3 regions of the Hylemonella sp. P2_B10 genome follow, and region 1 is predicted to be linked to each of the others. Evidence: predicted binding sites of a transcription regulator. Region 1 holds the regulator's gene; each other region holds the start of a gene.

Evidence for each region. The regulator HrcA, encoded in region 1, represses chaperone genes, less so after heat shock. The targets are predictions, from matches to a motif close to TTAGCACTCNNNNNNNNNGAGTGCTAA.
Region 2: a site for HrcA is predicted at 1,885-1,911, ahead of groES (co-chaperone GroES). Genes of this name have one in related genera too.
Region 3: a site for HrcA is predicted at 4,482-4,508, ahead of rpoH (RNA polymerase sigma factor RpoH). Genes of this name have one in related genera too.

What each region holds. Positions count from the first base shown of each region.
Region 1 covers NZ_JBFUDE010000004.1:119,820-125,663, reverse strand. Annotated here, with positions in the region: gene recN (DNA repair protein RecN) at 1-940, opposite strand, end outside; gene AC1DX2_RS18395 (NAD kinase) at 943-1,839, opposite strand; gene hrcA (heat-inducible transcriptional repressor HrcA) at 1,981-3,024, shown strand; tRNA gene AC1DX2_RS18385 (tRNA-Ile) at 3,078-3,154, shown strand; gene AC1DX2_RS18380 (hypothetical protein) at 3,185-3,451, opposite strand; gene AC1DX2_RS18375 (acetyl-CoA C-acyltransferase) at 3,461-4,744, opposite strand; gene AC1DX2_RS18370 (esterase/lipase family protein) at 5,159-5,844, shown strand, end outside.
Region 2 covers NZ_JBFUDE010000004.1:417,511-423,354, reverse strand. Annotated here, with positions in the region: gene AC1DX2_RS19800 (zinc-binding alcohol dehydrogenase family protein) at 1-812, opposite strand, end outside; gene AC1DX2_RS19795 (LysR family transcriptional regulator) at 922-1,842, shown strand; gene groES (co-chaperone GroES) at 2,006-2,296, shown strand; gene groL (chaperonin GroEL) at 2,358-4,019, shown strand; gene AC1DX2_RS19780 (DUF899 family protein) at 4,210-4,923, shown strand; gene AC1DX2_RS19775 (hypothetical protein) at 4,948-5,175, opposite strand; gene AC1DX2_RS19770 (helix-turn-helix transcriptional regulator) at 5,292-5,844, shown strand, end outside.
Region 3 covers NZ_JBFUDE010000003.1:805,268-811,111, reverse strand. Annotated here, with positions in the region: gene AC1DX2_RS16155 (ATP-binding protein) at 1-728, opposite strand, end outside; gene argJ (bifunctional glutamate N-acetyltransferase/amino-acid acetyltransferase ArgJ) at 749-1,978, opposite strand; gene AC1DX2_RS16145 (M15 family metallopeptidase) at 2,120-2,668, opposite strand; gene murA (UDP-N-acetylglucosamine 1-carboxyvinyltransferase) at 2,805-4,085, opposite strand; gene rpoH (RNA polymerase sigma factor RpoH) at 4,540-5,481, shown strand; gene AC1DX2_RS16130 (Bug family tripartite tricarboxylate transporter substrate binding protein) at 5,629-5,844, shown strand, end outside.

The DNA.
Region 1 (5,844 bases):
GCTGGCGCTTGTAACGCCGCGCCAGCGACATCCACAGCGCCATGCGCGTGTCCAGCTCGGCCAGGCGCTCGGGCTCGGGTTCGGTCTTGCGCAGGTAGGTGCGCAGGCTGTGGGCGCTGTCTTCCATCTGCGCCACGGCGCTGGCCAGCACCTGGGCCAGGTCGCCGAATTCGGGCTCCACATGGGCCTGCTCTTGCAGCGCGGCGGCGGCGGCGTTGGCGGCCGTCAAGGCGCCGGCGTCTTCATCCAGCGCCGTCAACGCGGCCTGCGCGGCGTCCAGCAGCGCCTGCGCGTTGGACAGGCGGCCATGCTGGGTGCTCAGGTCTTCCCATTCCTGCGGCAGTGGGTTCAATTTGTCCAGCTCGCCAATCTGCCATTGCAGGCGCTCGCGTTCGCGTTGCAGGCTGTCTTGCGCGCTTTGGGCTTGCTGCAGCGCCTCTTTGGCGGTGCGCCAGGCGGCCCAGGTGGTGTGCAGCGGCGCGGTGTCCAGCTGGGCATAGGCGTCCAGCAGGCCGCGCACGGCCTCGGGCCGGGTCAGGCTTTGCCAGGCGTGCTGGCCATGGATGTCCAGCAGCGCTTCGCCGATCTCGCGCAGCTGCGCGGCGGTGGCGGGGCTGCCGTTGACCCAGGCGCGGCTTTTGCCCTGCGCGTCCACGGTGCGGCGCAGCAACAGGGTGTCGGCCTCGTCAAAGCCGGCTTCAATCAGCCAGGGCTGCAAGGCGGGCGGGGTGTCGAATTCGGCGCTCACATCGGCGCGCGCGGCGCCTTCGCGCACCACGCCGGCATCCGCACGGGCGCCGGTGGCCAGTTGCAAGGCGTCAATCAAGATGCTCTTGCCCGCGCCGGTCTCGCCGGTGAGCACGGTGAAGCCGGCGCCCAGCTCCAATTCCAATTCGCTGACGATGACAAAATCGCGCAGCACTATGCGCTTGAGGCTCACGGTCAGGCTACTCCTTCATTCCAATGCAGTTTCTTGCGCAGCGTGTCAAAATACGTCCAGCCCTTGGGGTGCAGGAAGCGTACATGGTGCTGCGAACGGGTGACGATGATGCGGTCGCCCACCAGCAGCGAGGCCAGCGACTGCATGTCGAAATTGGCCGAGGCGTCGCGCGCGGCCACCACCTCGATGGCGATCTCGGCCGCGTTGGGCAGCACCACCGGTCGGTTGGACAGCGTGTGCGGCGCAATCGGCACCAGCACCCAGCCGGGGATGGCAGGGTGCAACAGCGGCCCGCCGGCCGACAGCGCATAGGCCGATGAGCCGGTGGGTGTGGCGATGATCAAACCGTCGGCGCGCTGGTTGGCGACGAAATGGCCGTCCACCTCGACCCGCAGCTCCACCATGCCGGTGGTGGCGCCGCGGTTCACCACCACGTCGTTCATGGCCTGGGCGTCGAACACGCATTCGCCGTCGCGCATCACGCGGGCGCAGATCAGCGCGCGGTGGTCTTCTTCATACTCGCCGTCCAGCATGGGGCCCAGCGTGGCGGCAAACTGGTGCAACGGCACGTCGGTGATGAAGCCCAGCCGCCCCTGGTTGATGCCCACCAGCGGCAACCCAAAGCGCGCCATCTGCCGGCCTATGCCCAGCATGGTGCCGTCGCCCCCCACCACCACGCCCAGGTCGCACTCCGCGCCGATGGCGTCCACCGGCAGCGTGGCGTGGCCGGTGATGCCGGTGTTGGCGGCCGTGTAGTCCTCAAAGCTGACCTCGCAGCCGCGCGACAGCAGGAACTGGGCAATGTCCTCCAACGCCGCGCGCGCAGACGAGTCACCCGCGCCGGAGGCGTAGGCGTTGTACTTGCCGAACAGGGCAACGTGGCGGAATTTGGATTTCACGTAGGGAATTAGAGCATTAATTTCGCCGGGCGGAGGGCGGTTTTGCGCAGGCATTACCCGTAGTGGAGGACAGCCGCGCAGTGTGCGGCCTACATTGCGTCGTGGCCCTGGCAACATCCGCCTTAGAATCATCTTCACACCATGCTCGACGACCGTTCCAAGCTGTTGATGAAAGCGCTCGTTGAGCGCTACATAGCCGATGGCCAACCGGTGGGCTCGCGCACGCTCTCCAAGGCGTCCGGGCTGGACCTGTCGGCCGCCACCATCCGCAACGTGATGTCTGACCTGGAGGCGCTGGGGCTGATCGCCAGCCCGCACACCTCGGCCGGGCGCATCCCCACCGCGCGCGGCTACCGGCTGTTTGTGGACACCATGCTGACGGTGCAGCCGGGCAGCAGCGGCGGCCAGTTTGGCAACGTGGTGCAAAGCCTGGCGCCAGACCAGCCGCAAAAGGTGATCTCCAACGCCGCCAACCTGCTGAGCAACCTGAGCCAGTTTGTCGGCATTGTGGTGGCGCCGCGGCGCAGCTCGGTGTTCCACCACATGGAGTTTTTGCGGCTGTCGGAGCGGCGCTTGCTGGTCATCATGGTGACGCCCGAGGGCGACGTGCAAAACCGCGTCATCATCACCGAGCAGGACTACACACAGGCGCAGTTGATAGAAACCGCCAACTACCTGAACAGCCACTACCAGGGCATGGCGCTGGAGCAGGTGCGCGAGCGCCTGCAGGCAGAGGTGGAAAGCCTGCGCACCGAAATCGCCCAGCTGATGCAGGCGGCCGTGCACGTGGGCGGCCAGGCCATGACCGAGCGGCAGGACGAGGTGGTGATATCCGGCGAGCGCAACCTGCTGGCCGTGAGCGACTTCTCCACCGACCTGGGCCACCTGCGACGGGCGTTTGACATCTTCGAGCAAAAGGCGCAGTTGATGCGCCTGCTGGACATCGCCGGCCAGGCCGAAGGCGTGCGCATCTTCATCGGCGGCGAGAGCCAGGTGGTGCCGTTCGAGGAGCTGTCGGTGGTCAGCGCGCCGTATGAGGTGAACGGCCAGGTGGTCGGCACGCTGGGCGTGATCGGCCCCACGCGCATGGCGTATGACCGCATGATCCAGATCGTGGACATCACCGCCAAGCTGGTCAGCAACGCGCTGAGCCACAACCCCAGCGGTAACCCGCCGAATCGCTGAACGCCAGCCCCCAAGGCCCGAAAGCCGGTCGGGTTAAAATGCGCGGTTCGGTTGGGGCGTTAGCTCAGTTGGTTAGAGCAGAGGACTCATAATCCTTTGGTCGTAGGTTCAAGTCCTACACGCCCTACCATTTTCATATGGATTTCTCTGGAAGGGCCGCTCAGGCAAACAGCGACTCCGTCAGGTCCACTTCCTGTTCCGCCTGCTCTTGCGGCGCGCTCAGGCTTGCCGGTGCGCTGTCACCCTCGCTCAGCGCGTTCCAAAGCTGGATGGCCTCAAGCCTCTTCCAGCTGTTCCTGCCCACCGTCTGGCACGAGGTGCGGGTGTCCACCTCATAGCACATCACCCGCCAGCCTGAGCGCAGAAACTGCACCAGTGCGGGGCCGCCACAGTGGTGGCAGTGTGATGGTTGGATGTCTTCAGTCATGGCGGTGGCTCAATTTTGCAGCAAAACCACGCTGCCCTGGCCACCGTCGGCGCAAATGCTGACGATGGCGTGGGTGCCGGGTGGCATGGCGGCCAGCTCCTTCACCGCCTGGCTGAGGATGCGCGCGCCGGTGGCCGCAAAGGGGTGGCCCAGGGCCACGCTGCCACCATTGGGGTTCAGCCGCTCGGTGGGGAAGGCGCCGAAGTCGCGCTCCACACCGGCCTTGCCGCGCACAAAGGCACGGTCCTGCAGTGCCTTGATGTGGAACAGCACCTGGCCGGTGAAGGCCTCGTGGATCTCCCACAGGCCAATGTCCTCATAGCGCAGGTTGTGGCGCGCCAGCAGGCGCGGTATGGCGAAAGCGGGCGCCATCAGCAGGCCCTCGACGCGAAAGTCCACCGAGGCGATTTCCCAGTCCACCAGCCGCACGCGCGGCGTGGAGGAGGGCAGCTTGGCCAGGCCTGCCGTGGAGGCCACCCACAGCGCCGCGGCGCCGTCCGTCAGCGGCGACGAGTTGCCGGCGGTCAGTGTGCCCTGGCCGCTGGTGCGATCGAATGCCGGCGGCAGCTTGGCCAGTTTTTCCAGTGAGGTGTCCTTGCGCGGGATGGTGTCGCGCTGTGCGTCGCCCACCGGGATGACCAGGTCGTTGAAGAAGCCGCGCTCCCAGGCGGCAGTGGCGCGCTGGTGGCCCTGCAGCGCCAACTGATCCTGTGGCTCGCGGGCTATTGCCCATTCCTTCACGGTGATCTCGGTGTGCTCGCCCATGCTCATGCCGCTGGTGCGGTTGGTCACGGCAGGGATGTACAGCCGCACGTCGCCGGGCCGCAGGTCGGCCAGGTGCTGCACCTTCTGCCCCAGCGAGCGCGCCTGCTGGAACTTGCGCACCCAGTCCGACAGCCGCACGCCCAGGCCGATCTGCACCCGGCTCATGCTCTCCACGCCGCCGACCAGTGCCAGTTGGCGGCCAGCGGCATCATCCAGCATGCCGGCCGCCTGGATTGCCCCGACCATGCTGGTGGAGCAGGCCATGATGGTGGAATAAGCCGGGATGCTGGGCGGCAGGCCTGCGTCCATCAGCACCTCGCGGGCGATGTTGCTCCAGGTCAGGTTGGGCACCACGGTGCCCCAGACGGCAAAGTCCGGCGCGGCACCTTGGAGTTGCTGCACCATCGCTTGCGCCACCGGCACGGACAGCTCGATGGCGTCGAACTTGCCCAGGGCGCCATCCACCTTGGTGAAGGGGGTCCTGACGCCGGAGGCGAACCAGATGTCGGGGGCGGAGGGGGTTGGCATGGGATGCTCCTGGGGTTTCAGGCACGGTGGATTCTGTCTGGTCAAGAAGCTTACACAGCTTCAGGCGAAAGATCTTTTGCCAACTCATCCGCTTTGGCCGATATGGCCAAAGCGTGTTCTGTACACTGGCGGCACAGTCATCAGGTTCGACAACTTACGCGAAACTATCGTAAGTTGTTGTCAGTAAATAGATTTTCGATTTCCCAGCTTGCGCTACACTTCGCTTGGTTTATCTAGGCACGCGCTGTCGCTGAGTTACTCATAATCCTTTGGTCGTAGGTTCAAGTCCTACCAACATAACTTAGCCTACTTTGGTGCTGCGAAATAAAAAGCACAAGAAGCGCCGAGGGGGTTGAGCATGTAGTTGAATCGCTGTTCCAGAAACCATCAAAATGAAAAAAGAGGGGTCCGGAGGTGACAAACATTACGGAGCACGTGGCTGGCGCCAGATGGCACCTTGCCGGGAGCACTGACACAGTTGTTGTTTTCGTACATGGGTTGATGTCCACATCAAGGACATGCTGGTCGCACAAGAATGGTACGTACTGGCCTCAACTCGTAGCGCAGGATCCTCAATTTGAAGCAGCATCGGTCTACTTGGCTGACTACTATTCGGACATCGATTCGGGGCAATACGACATCGCGCAATGTGCACGTGAAGTTTGGGATCAACTTCAGTCGGATCGGGAAAACGGTCGCGTTCCCATTGACTATTCACGTATAGTGTTCGTAGCGCACAGTTTGGGCGGCGTTGTAGTTCGGAGGCTTTTGGAGGAGAACTCACAACGCTTTTCGCTCAAGCAAGTTGGCCTTGTGCTTATCGCGTCACCGACAGGCGGTTCTCTTTACGCAAAGCGTTTCGGTGCGCTTTCGAAATTGTACGGGCATGACGCAGCCTTAGCGTTAAAGCCTGATTCCCAGCTTCTAAGAGACATTGACCATCGTTTTCGAGGACTCCTAAATGAGAGGCGTATTGATCTAATCGGGGCAGAAGCTTGTGAACATCATGGCCCTCGGCTGTGGAAGTACTTTCCCTACCGGTTGTCGCCAATTGTTAGTGTCGAATCCTCTAGCAAATACTTTGGTGCTCCGAAGATAAT
Region 2 (5,844 bases), 300 kb from region 1:
ATCATCTCCCAGGCGAAATGGGCGCTCTTGTCCCACAGCAGGTTCAGATCCACCGGCGCGCTGGAGGGCACGATGGAGCCCACCGTGCCCTGTGGGGCTACCACCTCGGCGGCCACCGGGAAGTAGCGGTCCAGGTCGCTCATGATCAGCACATGGTCCACCTGCGGGTAGCCCAGCGCGCGTAACTGGGCGGCAATGTCCTGGTGGTGGTTGATGGCGTGGCGGGCGCCCAGTTGCAGCACCCAGGCCTGCGATTCGGGACGCGAGGCGGTGGCAATCACCTCCAGCCCGGCCAGCCGGGCCGCCAGCTGCACGGCCATGGAGCCCACGCCGCCGGCCGCGCCGATGATCAACAGGGACTGGCCGGTAGCCTGCCCGTCCATCGGCAGGCGCATGCGGTGAAATAGCGCCTCCCAGGCGGTGATGCTGGCAAACGGCAGGCTGGCAGCGGCCTCGAAAGCCAGCGACGCCGGCATGGCGCCGACCAGGCGCTCGTCCACCAGGTGGTATTCGCTGTAGCTGCCCGGCCGGCCGATTTCGCCGGCATAGTAAACCTTGTCGCCGGGCTTGAACAGCGTCACACCGGGGCCTACCGCATCGACCACGCCCGCCGCGTCCCAGCCGAGCACGCGCGGCGTGGGCTCCACCCGGTTCTTGGGTGTGCGGACCCGGTTGTCCACCGGGTTGACGGCCACGGCTTTGACGGCGACCCGGATGTCATGCCCGGTGGCTTGCGGCACCGGCAATTGGAAATCCGCCAGTGAGTCGGGGTTGTCCATGGCGGGGTAGTGGGTCAGCCCAACGGCTTGCATCAACACAGCAGTTCTCCAGCGGGAAGTCTTGAAAGGTGCCAATTGTGCTGAACTTGCCGTCAAAGAAAAACCCTGTCACATTTGATTCTTTATCAAAAGCTGTTTGACGATGTTCACCGACCAGGAACTGCGCATCTTTGTCCACACCGCCCAGTTGGGAGGGCTCACCAGGGCGGCGCACAGCCTGGGATTGCTGACGGCCACCGCCAGCGCCAGCCTGAAGCGGCTGGAGGGCGTGCTGGGCGCGCGCATGTTCGAGCGTTCACCCCGCAGCATGCGGCTGACGCCGCAGGGCGAACGCTTCTTGCGCTATTGCCAGGAGGGGCTGGCACTGCTGGACCAGGGGGTGGCGGCCGTGGCGGACAACAGCGGCAAGATGGCTGGCCTGCTGCGCATCTCCGCGCCATCGGATCTGGGGCGCAATGTGCTGTTGCCGTGGGTCAGCGAGTTCCAGTCATTGCACCCGGGCCTGAAGATCAACCTGCAGTGCTCGGACCACTTTGTGGACGTGTTCCAGGACCCGTTTGACATGATGTTCCGCCATGGGCGCCTGGCCGATTCGTCGTATGTGACGCAAAGCCTGGGCCCCAACCGCCGTATTGTGGTGGCCTCGCCCGCCTACCTGGCGCGCCATGGCACGCCCAGGACGCTGGAGGACCTGGCGTCGCACAACTGCCTGATCCACAGCCTCGAATCCATCGCCTTCAACGTGTGGCGCTTCAAGCAGGGTCGCAAGGCCGTCTCGCTGAAGGTGTTTGGTGACCATATGAGCGATGACGGCGCGATCGTCCACGCCTGGGCGCTGGGGGGCCAGGGCATTGCCTACAAGTCGGCGCTCGACGTGCATGCGGACCTGCGCGCTGGCCGGCTGGTGCAGCTGCTGCCTCAACTGCTGGGTGAGGAATGGGTGCCGCGTGTGGTCTACCCGCACCGCTCCAGCATTTCAGCCACCGCCCGCGCGCTGACGGCGCACGTGCGTCAACGCATTGAGGCGCTGAACATGCCCAGCACCATCAAATCTGTGGGTTGATAAACCCCGTAGCGCTTGATTTCAGCCAAAAAGGCCTTATCATTAGCACTCATTGGAGACGAGTGCTAACAATGCCTCTCTTCAAAGTGAATGAGTGCTCACTTTCATAAGTGAAGCCTTACTCCAATCCCAACCCCAATTGATTCATCCCCAAGGAGATCCAATGAAACTTCGTCCCCTGCACGATCGCGTGATCGTCAAGCGCGTTGAAAGCGAAACCAAGACCGCCTCCGGCATCGTGATCCCGGACAACGCCGCAGAGAAGCCCGATCAGGGCGAAGTGCTGGCCGTGGGCCCCGGCAAGAAGACCGACAAGGGTGACCTGAGCCCCATGTCCGTCAAGGTCGGCGACCGCGTGTTGTTCGGCAAGTACAGCGGCCAGACCGTCAAGGTCGATGGCGACGAACTGCTGGTCATGAAGGAAGACGACCTGTTTGCAGTGGTTGAGAAGTAATTCTTCTCCCGCACAAACACGCTCTTTCATTTACTCAATTTACTGAATCCGGAGAATACACATGGCAGCTAAAGACGTCATTTTCGGCGGCGAAGCCCGCGCACGCATGGTTGAAGGCGTGAACATCCTGGCCAATGCGGTCAAGGTGACCCTGGGCCCCAAGGGCCGCAACGTGGTGCTGGAGCGCTCCTTCGGCGCCCCCACCGTGACCAAGGACGGTGTGTCCGTGGCCAAGGAAATCGAACTGAAGGACAAGCTCCAGAACATGGGCGCGCAGATGGTCAAGGAAGTTGCTTCCAAGACCTCTGACATCGCTGGCGACGGCACCACCACCGCCACCGTGCTGGCCCAAGCCATCGTGCGCGAAGGCATGAAGTACGTGGCCGCCGGCATGAACCCGATGGACCTGAAACGCGGCATCGACAAGGCCGTGTCGGCCCTGGTGGAAGAGCTGAAGAAGGCTTCCAAGCCCACCACCACGTCGAAGGAAATCGCCCAAGTCGGCTCCATTTCCGCCAACTCCGATGAAACCATCGGCAAGATCATTGCTGACGCGATGGACAAGGTCGGCAAGGAAGGCGTGATCACCGTGGAAGACGGCAAGTCGCTGGAAAGCGAACTGGACGTCGTCGAAGGCATGCAGTTCGACCGCGGCTACCTGTCGCCCTACTTCATCAACAACCCGGAAAAGCAATCCGCTTTGCTGGACAACCCCTTCGTGCTGCTGTTCGACAAGAAGATCAGCAACATCCGCGACCTGCTGCCCACGCTGGAGCAAGTGGCCAAGGCCGGCCGTCCGCTGCTGATCATTGCCGAAGAAGTCGAGGGCGAAGCCCTGGCGACGCTGGTGGTCAACACCATCCGCGGCATCCTGAAGGTGGTGGCTGTCAAGGCGCCTGGCTTCGGCGATCGCCGCAAGGCCATGCTGGAAGACATCGCCATCCTGACGGGCGGCAAGGTCATCGCTGAAGAAGTCGGCCTGACGCTGGAGAAGGTCACGCTGGCCGATCTGGGCCAAGCCAAGCGCATCGAAGTGGGCAAGGAAAACACCATCATCATCGACGGCGCCGGCGCCGCTGCTGACATCGAAGCCCGCGTCAAGCAAGTGCGCGTGCAGATCGAAGAAGCCACGTCCGACTACGACCGCGAAAAGCTGCAAGAACGCGTGGCCAAGCTGGCCGGCGGTGTGGCCGTGATCAAGGTTGGCGCTGCCACCGAAGTCGAAATGAAGGAAAAGAAGGCCCGCGTGGAAGACGCGCTGCACGCCACCCGCGCTGCCGTGGAAGAAGGCATCGTGGCCGGCGGCGGCGTGGCCCTGCTGCGCGCCAAGCAAGCGGCTGGCACCATCAAGGGTGACAATGCCGACCAGGAAGCTGGCATCAAGCTGGTGCTGCGCGCCATCGAAGCCCCCCTGCGCGAAATCGTTTACAACGCAGGCGGCGAAGCCTCTGTGGTGGTGAACGCCGTGCTGGCCGGCAAGGGCAACTACGGCTTCAACGCCGCCAACGACACCTATGGCGACATGATCGACATGGGTATCCTGGACCCGACCAAGGTGACCCGCACCGCGCTGCAAAACGCAGCCTCCGTGGCCTCGCTGATGCTGACGACCGAAGCCATGGTGGCCGAGGCTCCCAAGGAAGAGTCCGGCGCTGGCGGCATGGGCGGCGGCGGCATGGGTGGCATGGGTGGCATGGGCGGCATGGGTGGCATGGACATGTAATTGTCCTTCCGTCACCACCGTTCGCGCTGAGCTTGTAGCAGCGCGATTGGCCGACGACACAAAAACCCGCAGTGCGCGAGCCCTGCGGGTTTTTCTTTGCTTGCGTGAGCCAGCGCACGTAGCGCCTGGCCTCATCGGCGTACAGTGCCTTGCCTGAGCCGCGCTACCTCAGCGCGCCAAGGAGAACGCCATGGCAGACAACCCCCTGACGGCCGCCCCCGAACTGGCCGCCAAGTTTCGCAAACCCTACCCCAACGACAGCGCCGACTACCACCAGGCACGCACGGCGCTGCTGGCCGAAGAGATCGAACTGCGCCGCCACATCGAGCGTGTGGCGGCCCAGCGCCGGGCCTTGCCGCTGGGCGGCGAAGCGGGCGATTACGCCTTCGAAGACGAGGACGGCAAGACGGTGCGGCTGGCGGACATGTTTGGCCCGCACGACACGCTGGTCACCTATTTCTGGATGTATGGCCCCAAGCGCCCGCGGCCCTGCCCCATGTGCACGGCACTGCTGGGTGCGCTGGACATCCCGGTGGCGGACATCACGCAGCGCGTGGCCTTCGCGGTGCTGGGGCGTTCGCCGGTGGCGCGCCAACTGGCCTTCGCGCGAGAGCGTGGCTGGCGCAACCTGAAGTTCTACATGACGGTGGGCGATGACTTCGCGCGCGATTACCGCGGCCTGGCACCCAACGGTGTGGACGAATGGCCGGCGCTGGACGTGTGGGTCAAGCGCGACGGCAAGGTGCACCACTTCTGGGCCGGCGAAATGGGCGGCACCGAAGACCCGGGTCAGGACGCGCGCGGTGCGCCCGACCCCACGCCGCTGTGGAATATCCTGGACCTGACGCCGGGCGGGCGGGGCACGGACTGGTACCCCAAACTGTCATACAGCGACAAAGGCTGATGGTCTGATCGGCTGGTCGGCCGTTCACAGTGCATCGGACGCATCCAGCGCCGCCACGCTGTGCCGCCATGTCTGCTGCGAGGCCATTCGATCTGATGGCACGCTGTTGCCAGCCGCGGCCTGCGGCGGGTCATGCGGTTGCAACTCCAGCGGCCTCGCTGGCAGGGTAACCAGGCTCAACAGGGCCAGGCCTGCCACAGCCCTGAGGCGGGCGCGGGGAACGAGGAATTTGCGGTGGATGGCAGCGAACATGAAACAGCTTTTGGTGAACTGCTGAGCATGGTGTCGTGCTGCGCTTGCTGGCGCATCATGCAAACGCATGAAGCCGGGTCATAATCAATTCACCCCCTGTTGCCACGCCGTACACGATGACCGCTGCCACGCAAGCCGATCTGATAGACCGCATTTACGAGTGCGCCGTGCTGCCCGAGCTGTGGCCCGACGTGCTGGATGAGCTGGCCGGCCTGGCCGGCGCCAGCGGCGGCCTGTTGTTCGCGGTGCGCGACAAGGTGCTGAACTGGACCTCCTCGGGCGTGCTGAGCGAGGTTTTCCAAACCTATGTGCAGGACGGCTGGTTTGCCCGCTGCTCGCGCCGGGACTGCCTGTTCAGCCAGAACACGCCGAGTTTTCTGGTGGAGCACGATTTCTGGACCCCTGCCCAATTGGATGAGAACCCCATTTACCGCGATTTTTTTCGCCCCAAGGGGCTGGGCTGGTCGGCCGGCACCGGTTTGATGATGCCCACGGGGGACAACATCGTTTTCAGCGTGGAGCGGGCATTCGACCAGGGGCCGGTGGAGAGGGCGCAGGTCGACATGCTCAACGGCCTGCGGCCGCACCTGGCGCGGGCGGCGCTGATCTCCTCACGCCTGAACCTGAAAAACGCCAAGGGCGCCGGCGACGTGCTGGCCGCGCTGGGTC
Region 3 (5,844 bases), on a different contig from region 1:
TGCGCAACGATGGTCAGGTATTCGTCCTGCGTGAACGGGTAGAAGCTGACCCACAGGCCAAAGCGCTCCGAGAGCGAAATTTTCTCTTCCACCACCTCGCCCGGGTGCACCTCGCCATCGTCGGTGTGGGTGTAACTGAGGTTTTCCTTCATGTACTCGGGCAGCAGGTGGCGCCGGTTGCTGGTGGCATACACCAGCACATTGGGGCCGGCCGCCGACACCGAGCCATCCAGCACGGATTTGAGCGCCTTGTAGCCGGACTCGCCCTCTTCAAAGCTCAGGTCGTCGCAGAAGACGATGAACTTCTCCGGCCGCTGCGCCACCACGTCGATGATGTCGGCCAGGTCGGTCAAATCAGCCTTGTCGACCTCGATCAGGCGCAACCCTTTAGCCGCGTACGCGTGCAGGCAGGCCTTGATCAACGAGCTTTTTCCCGTGCCGCGCGCGCCGGTCAACAGCACATTGTTGGCCGGCTTGCCTTCCACGAACTGCTGCGTGTTGCGTTGTATCTTGTCCTTCTGGTCGTCGATTTCCTTCAGGTCGGAGAGCGCTATCTGCCCCACCTGGCGCACCGGCTCCAGCACGCCGTGGCCGCTGCTGCGCTTGCGGTAGCGGTAGGCGATGGAGGCGGCCCAATCGGGCGGACTCAGCGGTTGCGGCAGCACCGCCTCGATGCGGGTGATCAACTGCTCGGCCCGCGTCAACAGGCGTTCGAAATTTTCATTCATGGCGTCATCAGGTCAGCAGATCAGGAGCGGTAGTCGGCGTTGATGCTGACGTAGTCATGGCTGAAGTCGCAGGTCCACACGGTGTCGCTGGCCGTGCCACGCCCCAGGCCCACGCGCACGGTGATCTCGCTTTGCTTCATCACCCGCTGGCCGTCCTCTTCGCGGTAGGTCGGGTTGCGCCCGCCATCGACCACCACGTGCACGTCGTCCAGAAACAGGTCGATGCCGGCCTGGTCCAAGTCGGTGATGCCGGCATAGCCCACCGCCGCCAGGATGCGGCCCAGGTTGGGGTCGCTGGCGAAGAAGGCGGTCTTGACCAGCGGCGAGTGCGCGATGGCGTAGGCCGCCAGGCGGCATTCCGCGGCGGTCTTGCCGCCCTCCACCCGCACGGTGATGAACTTGGTGGCGCCCTCGCCATCGCGCACGATGGCCTGCGCCAGCTGCCGCGCCACGTCCAGCATGGCGCTGCGCAAGGCCTGGCCCTCGGCGCTGTCCAGCGACGTGATGGGCGCGTGCGCAGCCTTGTTGGTGGCGATGACGACGAACGAGTCGTTGGTGGAGGTGTCGCCGTCCACAGTGACACGGTTGAACGAGCCTTCGGCCAACTCCAGGGCCAGTTGCTTCATCAGCCCCTGCCCCACGCAGGCGTCGGTGGCGACAAAGCCCAGCATGGTGGCCATGTTGGGGCGGATCATGCCGGCGCCCTTGCTGATGCCAGTCACGGTCACCATGGTGCCGCCCAGCTGCACGCGGGTGCTGAAAGCCTTGGCCACGGTGTCGGTGGTCATGATGCCCTCGGCCGCGCGCAGCCAGTTGTCCGCCTTGGCGTCGGCCAGCGCCGCATCCAGCCCGGCGATGATGCGCTCATGCGGCAGCGGCTCCATGATGACGCCGGTGGAAAACGGCAACACGGCCGTGGCGGGCAGCCCCAGCTTGCCGGCCAGTGCCTCGCAGGTGGCCTGGGCGCGCGCCATGCCGTCGGCACCCGTGCCGGCGTTGGCATTGCCGGTGTTGATCAGCATCGCGCGTATGGCGCCGCCACCGGCCAGGTGTTGGCGGCAGATCTGTACCGGCGCGGCGCAATAGCGGTTCTGCGTGAACACGCCGGAGACGGAAGCACCTTCGTCCAGCAGCACCACCGTCAGGTCCTTGCGGTTTTGCTTGCGCACGCCGGCCTCGGCCACGCCTATCCTCAGGCCCGGCACCGGGTGCAGGTCAGCAGGGTTGGGGGCGCTCAGGTTCACGGGCATGGCAGGCTTTCAAAAGGTTAGCTCGCCATTATCCGAAAAAACCGCTCCACGGCTTTGGCAGGTCTTCCTGCCTTCGTTCTGCTTTGTTTCGTTGGCGTGGTTCCGCAGCGTGCCCAGTGCCGTCGCCGGAGATTGGGCGTTCTATTCGCGGAAGCACCAGTGCCACGGCTCGTGGATATAGCCATAGCGGTTGTCGCGCGGGAAACTCAGCGTGAAACCGAAGCGGCCTGCATGCCGCGCCAACCATTGGTAGGACGGCGTGGTCTCGAACACCTCTTCCAGCGACGCCGCTTCGGAGCTGCCGATGTCGATGGCGCGACCGGTGTGGTGCTCGCTGTAGCCGGGTGGGGCGCTGGCGCTGAGCACCTCGTCAATGGTTTGGCCTTGCGCCAGCTTGGTCGCCACGATCTCGCACTGGCGCTGCAGGCTGCGAAAGGCCGACACGATGGCCAGCGGGATACCTTCCAGCGCGGCGGCGGTGCGCATGGCGTCCCAGGCGGCCTTGGTGGCGGGCGTCACCAGGTACTCGCGACCGCCGGCGCCCACTTGGGCCAGCACCAGCTCGGGCGGCTCTTCGCACAGGAACAGGTTGCGACGCGCGATCAGGTCGCTTGCGATGCCGAATTCTTGCAACGCGGCTTGCACGCGCTGCAGGTAGGTCGATGATTGGGCGACGGCGACGGTGCTCACGAGTTGGCCAGGACAGCTACGAAGTGTTGAGGACAGAGCACCACTTTCGTGGTGGTCCGTCCCGCAAGGAACATCCAGACAGCTACGAAGTGTTGAGGACAGAGCACTGCTTCGCAGTGGTCTGTCCCGCAAGGTATCACGATTTACGCGTGATGCGCGCACCCAGGGCGGAGAGCTTCTGCTCCACCTGCTCGTAGCCGCGCTCGATCATGTTGGCGTTCTGCACCGTGGATTTGCCCTTGGCGCACAGCGCCGCGCCCAACAGCGCCATGCCAGCGCGGATGTCGGGCGACACCAGCGTGGTGCCGCGCAGCTTGGAGCGCCCGCTGATCACCACGCGGTGCGGGTCGCACACCACGGCGTTGGCGCCCATGGCGATCAAGCGGTCGACAAAGTACAGGCGCGACTCGAACATCTTCTCGAAGAAGAGCACATTGCCCTCCACCTGCGTGGCCAACGTGATCATGCAGCTCATCTGGTCGGTGGCGAACTGCGGCCAGGGGCCGTCACCGATCACCGGCATGGAGCCGTCGAAATCGCGCGTGACGCGCATCTCCTGCGCGGCGGGCAGGTACACATGGTCCTTGTACAGCTCGATCTTCACGCCCAGCGTGGCGAACACGCGCCGGCACATCCAGTACGAATGCAGGTCGGTGCCCTCCACCTTCAGCTCGCCACCGGTGGCGGCGGCCAGCGCCAAGTAGGAAGCCGCCTCAATGTGGTCATGGCATACCGTGTGGTGGGTGCCGTTCAGTGACGACACGCCCTCGATGCTGAGCTGGTTGGTGCCGATGCCGCTGATCCTGGCGCCCATGGCGTTGAGCATGTTGGCCAGGTCCTGCACATGGGGTTCGCAGGCGGCGTTGCGCAACAGCGTGTGGCCCTGGCTGACGACGGCGGCCATCAGGATGTGCTCGGTGCCGGTGACCGAAGGCTCGTCGAAGAACATCTCGGCCCCGGTCAGCGGTGCGCCATTCATGGTGAACTCATAGCTGCCATTGAGCTCCACCTGCGAACCCAGCTTCTGCAGGCCGTAGAAATGGGTGTCCAGCCGGCGCCGGCCAATCACGTCGCCGCCGGGCGGGTGCAGCTTGGCTTGGCCCAGCCGGTGCAGCAAGGGGGCCACGAACATGATGGAAGTGCGCACCTTGTTGCACAACTCGCGCGAAATCTCGCTTTTGGTCAGGCTGGCGGCGTGGATGCTGACGCGTTCGCCGCTGCGCTCCACCTTGCCGCCCAGCTCCACCACCACCTCCAGCATGTGACGCACGTCGATGATGTCGGGCACGTTGTCCAGCACCACCTCCTGGTCGGTCAGCAGGCAGGCGGCGATCATGGGCAGGATGGCGTTCTTGTTGCCGGACGCACGCACGGTGCCGCGCAGCGGAACACCGCCTTCGATTTCAAATGTGGACATGGGTTGGACGAGCAGCTAGAAAGAGAACGGCAACGGAGGCAGCAGGAAAGGCATGCAGGGCAATCAGACCGCAGGCGCGCATGCCGCCCACGAGACGACACGCAGCCGTGAATTGACGGCCATTCTGCCATGTCGCAACACCGTTGCCGCCCGCCCTGCACACTGCCTGCACGGTGCTGCTCCCAGACTCTGCCATGGGCTTGGCCACCCGACTCCGAGAACTGGATGAAAGAGCAGCCCTGAACGTGCCCTACGGCACGGACAGCGCAGCCCACCCCTTGTCAAATTGAAACCTGCTCCCATCTGCCGTGCCACAGGCTTGACCATTCACCACAGCCCATTACCGCGATGCAGCAAAAAGCTATGAAGCCGATTGAATCAAATGGAACCCTGTTGTTAGCACTCCCTCTAAGAGAGTGCTAATATGGCAACCATGACGAAAGGAAACCTTGGTATGACAGTTCAAAATGGGGTCTCCGGCGCCGCTTTGACGGTTGCCAATCCTTGGGCGGTTGTCCCGCCGCTGGGCAATCTGGACGCTTACATTTCGGCGGCCAATCGCCTGCCCATGCTCACGCTGGAAGAAGAGCAGGCCTTTGCGCGCCAGTTTCGCGATCAGAACGACATTGAGGCAGCCGGTAAGTTAGTGCTCTCTCACTTGCGCCTGGTGGTGTCCGTTTCGCGCCAGTACCTGGGTTATGGCCTGCCGCACGGCGACCTGATCCAGGAAGGCAATGTGGGCCTGATGAAGGCCGTCAAGCGCTTCGATCCCGACCAGGGTGTGCGCCTGGTCAGCTATGCGCTGCACTGGATCAAGGCCGAAATCCACGAATACATTTTGAAGAACTGGCGCATGGTCAAGGTGGCCACCACCAAGGCCCAGCGCAAGCTGTTCTTCAACCTGCGCTCGATGAAGCAGGGTTTCAAGGCTGACGCGGCCGCAGCAGACGCTGCCACGCACCGCGAGACCTTGAGCGAAAGCGAAATCGACGCCATGGCCAGCCAGCTGAAGGTCAAGCGCGAGGAAGTCATCGAGATGGAAACCCGGCTGTCCGGCGGCGACGTGCTGCTGGACCCGAGCCCGTCCGACGACGGCGAAGAGGCCTATGGCCCCATCGCCTACCTGGCCGACACCAACCACGAGCCCACGGCCATGATCGAGTCGCGCCAGCGTGACGCGCTGGCCAGCGACGGCATCGCCATGGCGCTGGACGCGCTAGACCCGCGCAGCCGCCGCATCGTGGAAGAGCGCTGGTTGAAGGTCAATGACGACAGCTCCGGCGGCATGACGCTGCACGAACTGGCCGCCGAGTATGGCGTCAGCGCCGAGCGCATTCGCCAGATCGAAACCGCCGCGATGAAGAAGATGAAGACGACGCTGGCGCAGTACGCCTGACCCGCCCACTCACCTGCATCCGCTGCAAAGAACGCCATCCTGAAAAGGCTGGCGTTTTTCTTTGGGCCGGCGAAATGGTCAGCGGGCCTCCAGCAGCATCCTCGGCTATAGACTCAGGGAACCGCTGACAAGCCCTCCTTCGCCACCATGCCAACGCCCGTCTCCATACCTCGTCGCAAAGCCCTGCTGCTGACGCTATCGTCCGTCCTGCCCGGCGCGGCGCTGGCCCAGGGGACGAATGCCGCCCCAGCCACCTGGCCCACCAAACCTTTGCGCCTGCTGGTGGGCTTCCCGGGTGGCTCCTCGCCCGACCTGCTGGCCCGCACGCTGGCCGAGCCTTTGAGCAAGGCGCTGGGCCAGCCC